One region of the Lysobacter sp. HA18 genome, then DNA from elsewhere that is predicted to be linked to it. Evidence: predicted binding sites of a transcription regulator. Region 1 holds the regulator's gene; the other holds the start of a gene.

Region 1 (3,401 bases):
AGCTCGCGCGCAAGCCGCACGAGGCCCTGCACCAGCGGCTGCGTGCGCCACGAGACGAGGCCGTCGATCGCAGCGCGACAGCCCGCATCGTCGCCGCTTTCCAGCGAGCGCAGTGCGGACTGCAGCGTTTCGACGATGGCGTCGCGTTCGGGGGAAACGACGGCGGCGGCCGCGTTCATGCCGCGGCCTCGATGCGCTCGAAGATCTTGGCGAGCTTGTCCTGCAGCACCGCCGCGGTGAACGGCTTGATGACGTAACCGTTCACGCCGGCCTGCGCGGCTTCGATGATCTGCTCGCGCTTGGCTTCGGCGGTGACCATCAGCACCGGAATCTTCTGCAGCGCCGCATCGGCGCGCACATTCTTGAGCAGGTCGATGCCCGGCATGCCCGGCATGTTCCAGTCGGTGATGATGAGATCGAACTTGGCCTTGCGCAGCTCGACGAGCGCGCTGTTGCCGTCTTCGGCTTCGGTGGTGTCGAAGAAGCCGAGATCGTTGAGCAGGTTCTTGACGATACGGCGCATCGTCGAGAAGTCGTCGACGATGAGAATCTTGATGTTCTTGTCCATGGACGGGTTCCGGGCGTTCCTAGGTGAGCTATCGGCGTGGCGAGCGCGTTCTTGAGGCGCCGCGCTGAAATTCAGAAGCGAGAAAATCGCAGCGCGTCACAACGCGGGACACAACACGTGTGCGACGCGCATCACATGTCGCAATGTCGACCCCGGTAGATGCGCCGCAATGCTGACGGGTGCTCGCGCACCCGCGCTACATCACGCCTCGACGTGCTCCGCCGCCGTATCGCGCCAATCGCCGAGGCGACCGCGCAGGCGCAGCATCGCCTGGCCATGGATCTGGCAGACGCGCGATTCGCTGATGCCCAGCACCGCGCCGATCTCGCGCAGGTTCATTTCCTGCTCGTAGTACAGCGACAGCACCAGCTGCTCGCGCTCGGGCAGGTTGCCGATCGCTTCGCCGAGCGCCTGGCGGAACACGGTGTGTTCGAGTTCGCGCGCGGGCGTGACGTTGCAGCTGGCCGCAAGCCGCGGTTCGCCGTCGAAGTCGTCCATCTGCTCGTCCAGCGAAAGCAGCTGGCCGCGCGAGGCGTCCTCGAGCATGTGGTGGTAGTCGTCGACCGACACGCCGAGCACCTCGGCGATCTCCGACGAATTGGCCGCGCGGCCATTGGCCTGTTCGACCTGGCGCGTCGCCGATACCACGTCGCGGTAGCGGCGGTGCACGCTGCGCGGCACCCAGTCGCCACGACGGATCTCGTCGATCATCGAACCGCGGATGCGGATCGAGGCGTACGTCTCGAACGCCGCGCCCTGGTCGGCCTGGAAATTCTTGGCGGCCTCGATCAGGCCGAGCATGCCCGCCTGGATGAGATCGTCGACCTCCACGCTCGCCGGCAGACGCGCGGCAAGGTGATGGGCGATGCGACGCACCAGTTCGCCGTGGCGCACGACCACCGCGGTGGCATCGAAGCCATCGCTCGCGGTGCGCGTCTGCTTGTATTGATTCGCTTTCACTGCGGTCGCCGTCATGCTCATGCCGTCGCACTCCGCGCTGTGGGGATGAGTCGTTCCATGAAGAACTCCACGTGGCCGCGCGGGCCGGCAGGGGTCTGCCACTGGCCGGCGCGCTTGGCGATCTCGCGGAAGGCCATCGACGACGGCGCGGCCGGGAAGGCGTCGACGACGGCCTCCTGGCGCTGGATCGCGCGTCGCAGCCATTCATCGCGCGGGATCGCGCCGAGATAGTTGAGCGTCACGTCGAGGAACTTCGACGTCACGCGTTCGAGCTTGTCGTACAGCTGGCGACCTTCGGACGGATGACCGACCTGGTTCGCGAGCACCTGCACGCGGGTGAGGCCGCGCTCGCGGCTCAGCACCTTGATGAGCGCGTACGCATCGGTGACCGACGCGGGTTCGTCGCACACAACAACGATCACGTCCTGCGCGGCCTGGCAGAAGGTCAGCACGCTGTCGGCGATGCCGGCGGCGTTGTCGACCACCATCACGTCGATCGGTGCATCGAGTTGCGAGAACGCATGCACCAGCCCGATGTGCTGCGCCGGCGTGAGTTCGGTCATGTGACGCTTGCCGCTGGCGGCCGGCACGACGAGAAGTCCGTTCGGGCCTTCGATCAGCGTGTCGGCGAGTTCGCAACGGCCGGCGAACACGTCGCTGAGCGTGAAGCGCGGCGACAGGCCGAGCATCACGTCGACATTCGCGAGGCCGAGGTCGGTATCGAGGAGCAGTGCGCGGTGGCCGGCGTTCTGCAGGCTCATCGCGAGGTTCACCGACACCGAGGTCTTGCCGACGCCGCCCTTGCCACTGGCAACGGCGATGACGCGCACCGGGCCGGCGGCGTCGTTGGCGGGCGTGGCCATGCGCGTGGCGGCGATGGGATCAGGCGACGACATGGCGTTCCTCGGTGGCGAGCGGGTTGTCGGCGGCGCGACGGAGTTTTTCGATCTGGAGCACGAGTCGCGACGCATCCGCGGCTTCGAGGTCGGCCGGCACCTGCTGGCCTGCCGTCGTATATGCAAGGGGCAGGCCATGCTTGATCGCGACGGAAATCGCGCTGCCGAGGCGTCCGGTTTCATCGAGCTTGGTCAGCACGACGGCTTCAGGCGCGGCCATGCGATAGCGACGCACGGCTTCGGACATGTCCTGCTGTTGCAGGTTGGCCGGCAGCACCAGCAGCGAACGCAGGTTGCGCGTCGCACGCAGCCACGTGACCTGGCTGAGCAGCGCCTTGTCGCGCGCCGCGTAACCCGCGGTGTCGACGAGCACGAGCGGATAGTCGACAAGCTGGTCGAGCGCGTCGGTCAGGCCTTCGGGGCCTTCGGCTTCGCAGACGGTGATGCCGAGCTTGCGACCGAGCGCGTGCAGCTGTTCGCGTGCGCCGGGGCGTTCGACATCGGTGGTGACGAGTGCGACGTCGCGTGCGCGGTGGCGCTGCGCGAAACGTGCGGCGAGTTTGGCGAGCGTGGTCGTCTTGCCGGCGCCGGTCGGGCCGATCAGCGCGAACACGCCGCCGTCTTCGAGCGGTTCCGAACGCGCGATGGTGAGCATGCGCGCGAGTTCCGCGAGCAGCGGTGCCTTCACCTTCGCCGGTTCGAGCTTGGGATCGATACGCTGCGCGATGGACTGCGCGAGCGTGTCGTCGATGCCGTAGGCCTGCAGCGTTTCGAACGCGAGTGCGCGCGCCGGCGAACCGCGCAGGCGCTCGAGACCGAACTGGCCCATCTGGCGCTCGATCATCTGGCGCATCGAGCTCAGCTCGTTGCGCATGGCAACGATGGTCGGGTCTTCGGATTGATTGACGACCAGCTGCAGCGTCGGCGGCGCGGCGACGGTGACGATCTGCGCCTGCGCGACGACCGGAGCCGGCGCC
Region 2 (3,401 bases), 2.1 Mb from region 1:
TGCTCGCGAGGTCGATGCGCACCAGCTTGGGCCCGCCCTTCACCAGTTGCGCCGACGCAGGCGCCGCCGGATCGAGCACCCACACGGCACCGCGCCAGTCGGCGACGACGCTCTGCACGCAGACCCAACGATCCTCCGGCGACAACTCGTTCTTGCGCGCATTGCGCCATTCGTTCCAGCGCTCGTCGGGATAGGCACGCAGCGCGCCGTCGAGCATCAGCTCGGCGACGGAGATCGGCGCGTCCTCGGTCCAGCGCGGGAAGTTGACGAAGATGCGGCCGTCCTCGGTGACGGTGACGCCGGTGACTTCATGATCGAAACGCGCGACTTCGATCAGCTCGGGCGTGGTCGACGCGCCGTGCGATGTCGCGTTGCGGGTTTCATTGCGGGGCGTGGACTGCTGCATGACAACTCCACGGCCGGTCGATCGGCCGATAGCGAACGAGTCGGCAATGTCAGCCCACCTGCGATCAAGCGCGGATCAAAGCGGCGGCGTCACCGCAATGCGCGATGCGGCGCCATCGACATGCACGCCATTGCGACCCGCCTGTTTCGCGGCATAAAGCGCAGCGTCGGCCGCTTCCATCAGCCGTTGCGGTGAACCCGACGGCGTCGCGACGACGCAGGCGATGCCGACGCTCGCGGTGAGCACGCCGCCGTCGGTATCCACGTGCGGAATGCGCAGTGCTTCGACCTCGCCACGCAGGCGTTCGCCGAGCACGTCGAGTTCGCCGTCGGCGGGTCGATACCAGACCACCATGAATTCCTCGCCGCCGTAGCGCGCCGCAAGATCCAGCGGACGCCGCGCCTGCGCGCCGACCACGCCCGCCACCGCCTGCAGCGCGACATCGCCTTCGGCGTGGCCGTAGCGATCGTTGTAGCGCTTGAAGTGGTCGACATCGACCATCGCGATCGCGACCGATGCACGCTCGCGCACTGCCTGTCGCCACACGCGCGACAGGTGCTCGTCGAGCGCGACGCGATTCGCAAGCCCGGTCAGCCCGTCGTGCGATGCGCGCTCGTTGAGCAGGCGTTGCACGAGAAATACCGAGCGCGTGGAATGTTCGAGGAAGTACGCGCCGGTCGCGCCGACGATGTTCGCCGCCAGCATGAAGACGATCTGGTACAGCCGTGCCTGCGGATCGGACTGCCAGGCGAGTTCGGCGCCGACCAGCGCCGCCAGCGTCGCGATGTTGACGATCAATGCGCGCCACCAGCCCAGGCTCGCGAGCAGGTAGATGAACATCGCGACCAGCAGGATGCCTTCGTACGGCAACGGATGCCGCGCGCGCAGGCCAATCGCGATCAGCACGACGGTGCCGAGCCCGGCCATCGTGGCGGCGACAGTGATCGGGCCCTGCATGCGTGGCTGCCATGCCTCGCGATGCGTCGCCGCGATCACCCACAGGAAGGCCGGCATGATCGCGAACAGGCGGATCGGCGCGGTCCAGCGATGCACGTCGGCCGGCAACGTCAGCACGTCGATGGCGATGAACACGCCGTACAACCCGAACGCCAGCCACGCCGACCAGCGCACGCGCGCCAGGTTCACGCGGCTGTGGAAGCGCTGGAACTCGCGCTCGAGCAACGGCTCGAAGCGCAGCTTGGGAAAGCCGCGGTCGAGTGCACGCTGGTAGGGCGAAGCGGCGGCAGGTGCCGGCGCCGGCGGAGGACTCATCGGATATCCGTGCGGTCGCCGGGCGCGGCGACTCGAATCGGCTATCGGCCGCGTCGCCGGGTTCTTGATGCGACGACCCGCAGCGGCTGTCGCGTTCAGCAACGCTGGCGGTGTCCCGCAAAGAAAAGGCCGGCACGAGGCCGGCCTTTTCGACTGCGGTGCGGCCGCTTACGGCTGCGGTTCGACGCCCAGATACGCACCGGCCATCCGCATCGAAGCCCATGTGCTCTTGGGATCACGTGCGATCGCCTGGCGGAAGTAGTTCTCGCCGGCGGCGCGGTCACCGTTGAGCATGTAGAACGCGCCGATCTCCGACAGCTCCTTCTCGTCGTAGTCGCCCATCGCGAGGAACTGGTCGAACAGCGGCTTGGCCTTCGCCCAGTCGTGCGCTTCGGCGTAGACGCGCGCGACACGGTAGACGTCGCCGGCATCGTGCTTGCCGGCCAGCACCTGGTCGAAGATCGCCTGCGCGTCGGCCTTCTGGCCGCCGAGGTAGAGCACGCGGCCGACGCCGATGCGTTCCCAGCTGCCGCCTTCGGTCTGCGACATCGCCGCATCGAGCAGCGCCTTCGCGGCCGCCTTCTGATCCTTGCCTTCGTACATCGCCGTTTCGGTCTTGGCGACGGCGCCCTTCGCCTGTGCCGCGCCGGCGACGAGCAGCAGTGCGGCCGCGACGGCCACGAATCCGTTCTTCATCGAGTTCATCCCCTGGTGAGGCCGCATCGCGGCCGTTGCACCGGCTCCCCGGCCGGCGCGGGGATGCTAACAGCCGCTTGCGCGCGACGCCCGGATGCGAAGAAGCCGGGCACTGCCCGGCTTCGTCGTGATGCGCATCGGTCGATCAATGCACGGAAGGCGCGTCCGGCAGCATCAACACCTGGCCGGGATAGATTCGATCCGGATCGCTCACGTGTTCGCGGTTCGCGTTGTAGATCAGTTGCCAGCGGTTGGCGTCGCCATAGATGTGCTTGGCGATCTTCGACAGCGAATCGCCCTGCTGCACGGTGTAGGTGCGCTGCGTGGCGGTCGGTGTCGGCGACACGGTGGCTGACGGCGTCGGATGCGGTGTCGGCGGCGCCATCGTCTGCGTGTTCGCCCGCGGTTGCGTTGCGGCGTGCTGCTGCACGGTCGGTGCCGGTGCGGCCGCGACGCGTGGCGTCACCTGCTGCGTGTTCTGTGTCGGATGCGGCGTGGCGCCAGGCTGCGATGCCGCCGCGTGTTCGTCGTCGTGATGGAAGATGCGCGAGAACGCGCGCGAAATCGGATTGGACGACTTGTCGTTGCCGGTCGTACTCATGATGTCTCCTCGTGCCGGGACAGGCGACCGTTGCATCGCGCGTGTTACGTGCGCATCGCGACGGTGTCGTCCGAATGCAAACACATTCATGCGGTCGCGCATCGCCTGCATGACGCCGAGCGCGCGACCGTGCGCACGCCCGACGTCCGTGTCGGTACCGCTCAGTGCATGTTGCGGCTGAAGCCGGCGCCCTTGCCGTGCATGGCGGTCGGCTGGCCTTCGGCCTTCGCACCTTCGGACTGGTCGGCCTGGTTGTCCTTGTGCGCAAGCTGCGCTTCGCGCTGGGCCTGCGTGTCGATCTGGCCCTTGTTGGTGGCGCGGATCATGTGCGGGTTCTCGGACGCGGGTTTCTTCGGCGCGCTCATCGTTCTCTCCTGTTGGCGGGGATCGCACATGCGATCGGAAACACAGCCTGTGCGTCGTCGT

What was found. Region 1 encodes FliA, which starts transcription of late flagellar genes. Its sites were predicted from a motif close to TAAAGTTTNNCNNNCNNNGGCCGATAA; they were not measured.
Region 2: a site for FliA is predicted at 1,720-1,746, ahead of ACVWWW_RS02520 (GGDEF domain-containing protein). Genes of this name have one in related genera too.

Annotation. Positions count from the first base shown of each region.
Region 1 is NZ_JBSRZL010000001.1:2,571,954-2,575,354, reverse strand. It holds gene ACVWWW_RS12710 (protein phosphatase CheZ) at 1-179, opposite strand, end outside; gene cheY (chemotaxis response regulator CheY) at 176-568, opposite strand; gene ACVWWW_RS12700 (RNA polymerase sigma factor FliA) at 770-1,543, opposite strand; gene ACVWWW_RS12695 (MinD/ParA family protein) at 1,546-2,424, opposite strand; gene ACVWWW_RS12690 (AAA family ATPase) at 2,411-3,401, opposite strand, start outside.
Region 2 is NZ_JBSRZL010000001.1:514,296-517,696, reverse strand. It holds gene ACVWWW_RS02525 (L-dopachrome tautomerase-related protein) at 1-406, opposite strand, end outside; gene ACVWWW_RS02520 (GGDEF domain-containing protein) at 482-1,678, opposite strand; gene ACVWWW_RS02515 (hypothetical protein) at 1,847-2,374, opposite strand; gene ACVWWW_RS02510 (LysM peptidoglycan-binding domain-containing protein) at 2,520-2,975, opposite strand; gene ACVWWW_RS02505 (hypothetical protein) at 3,137-3,340, opposite strand.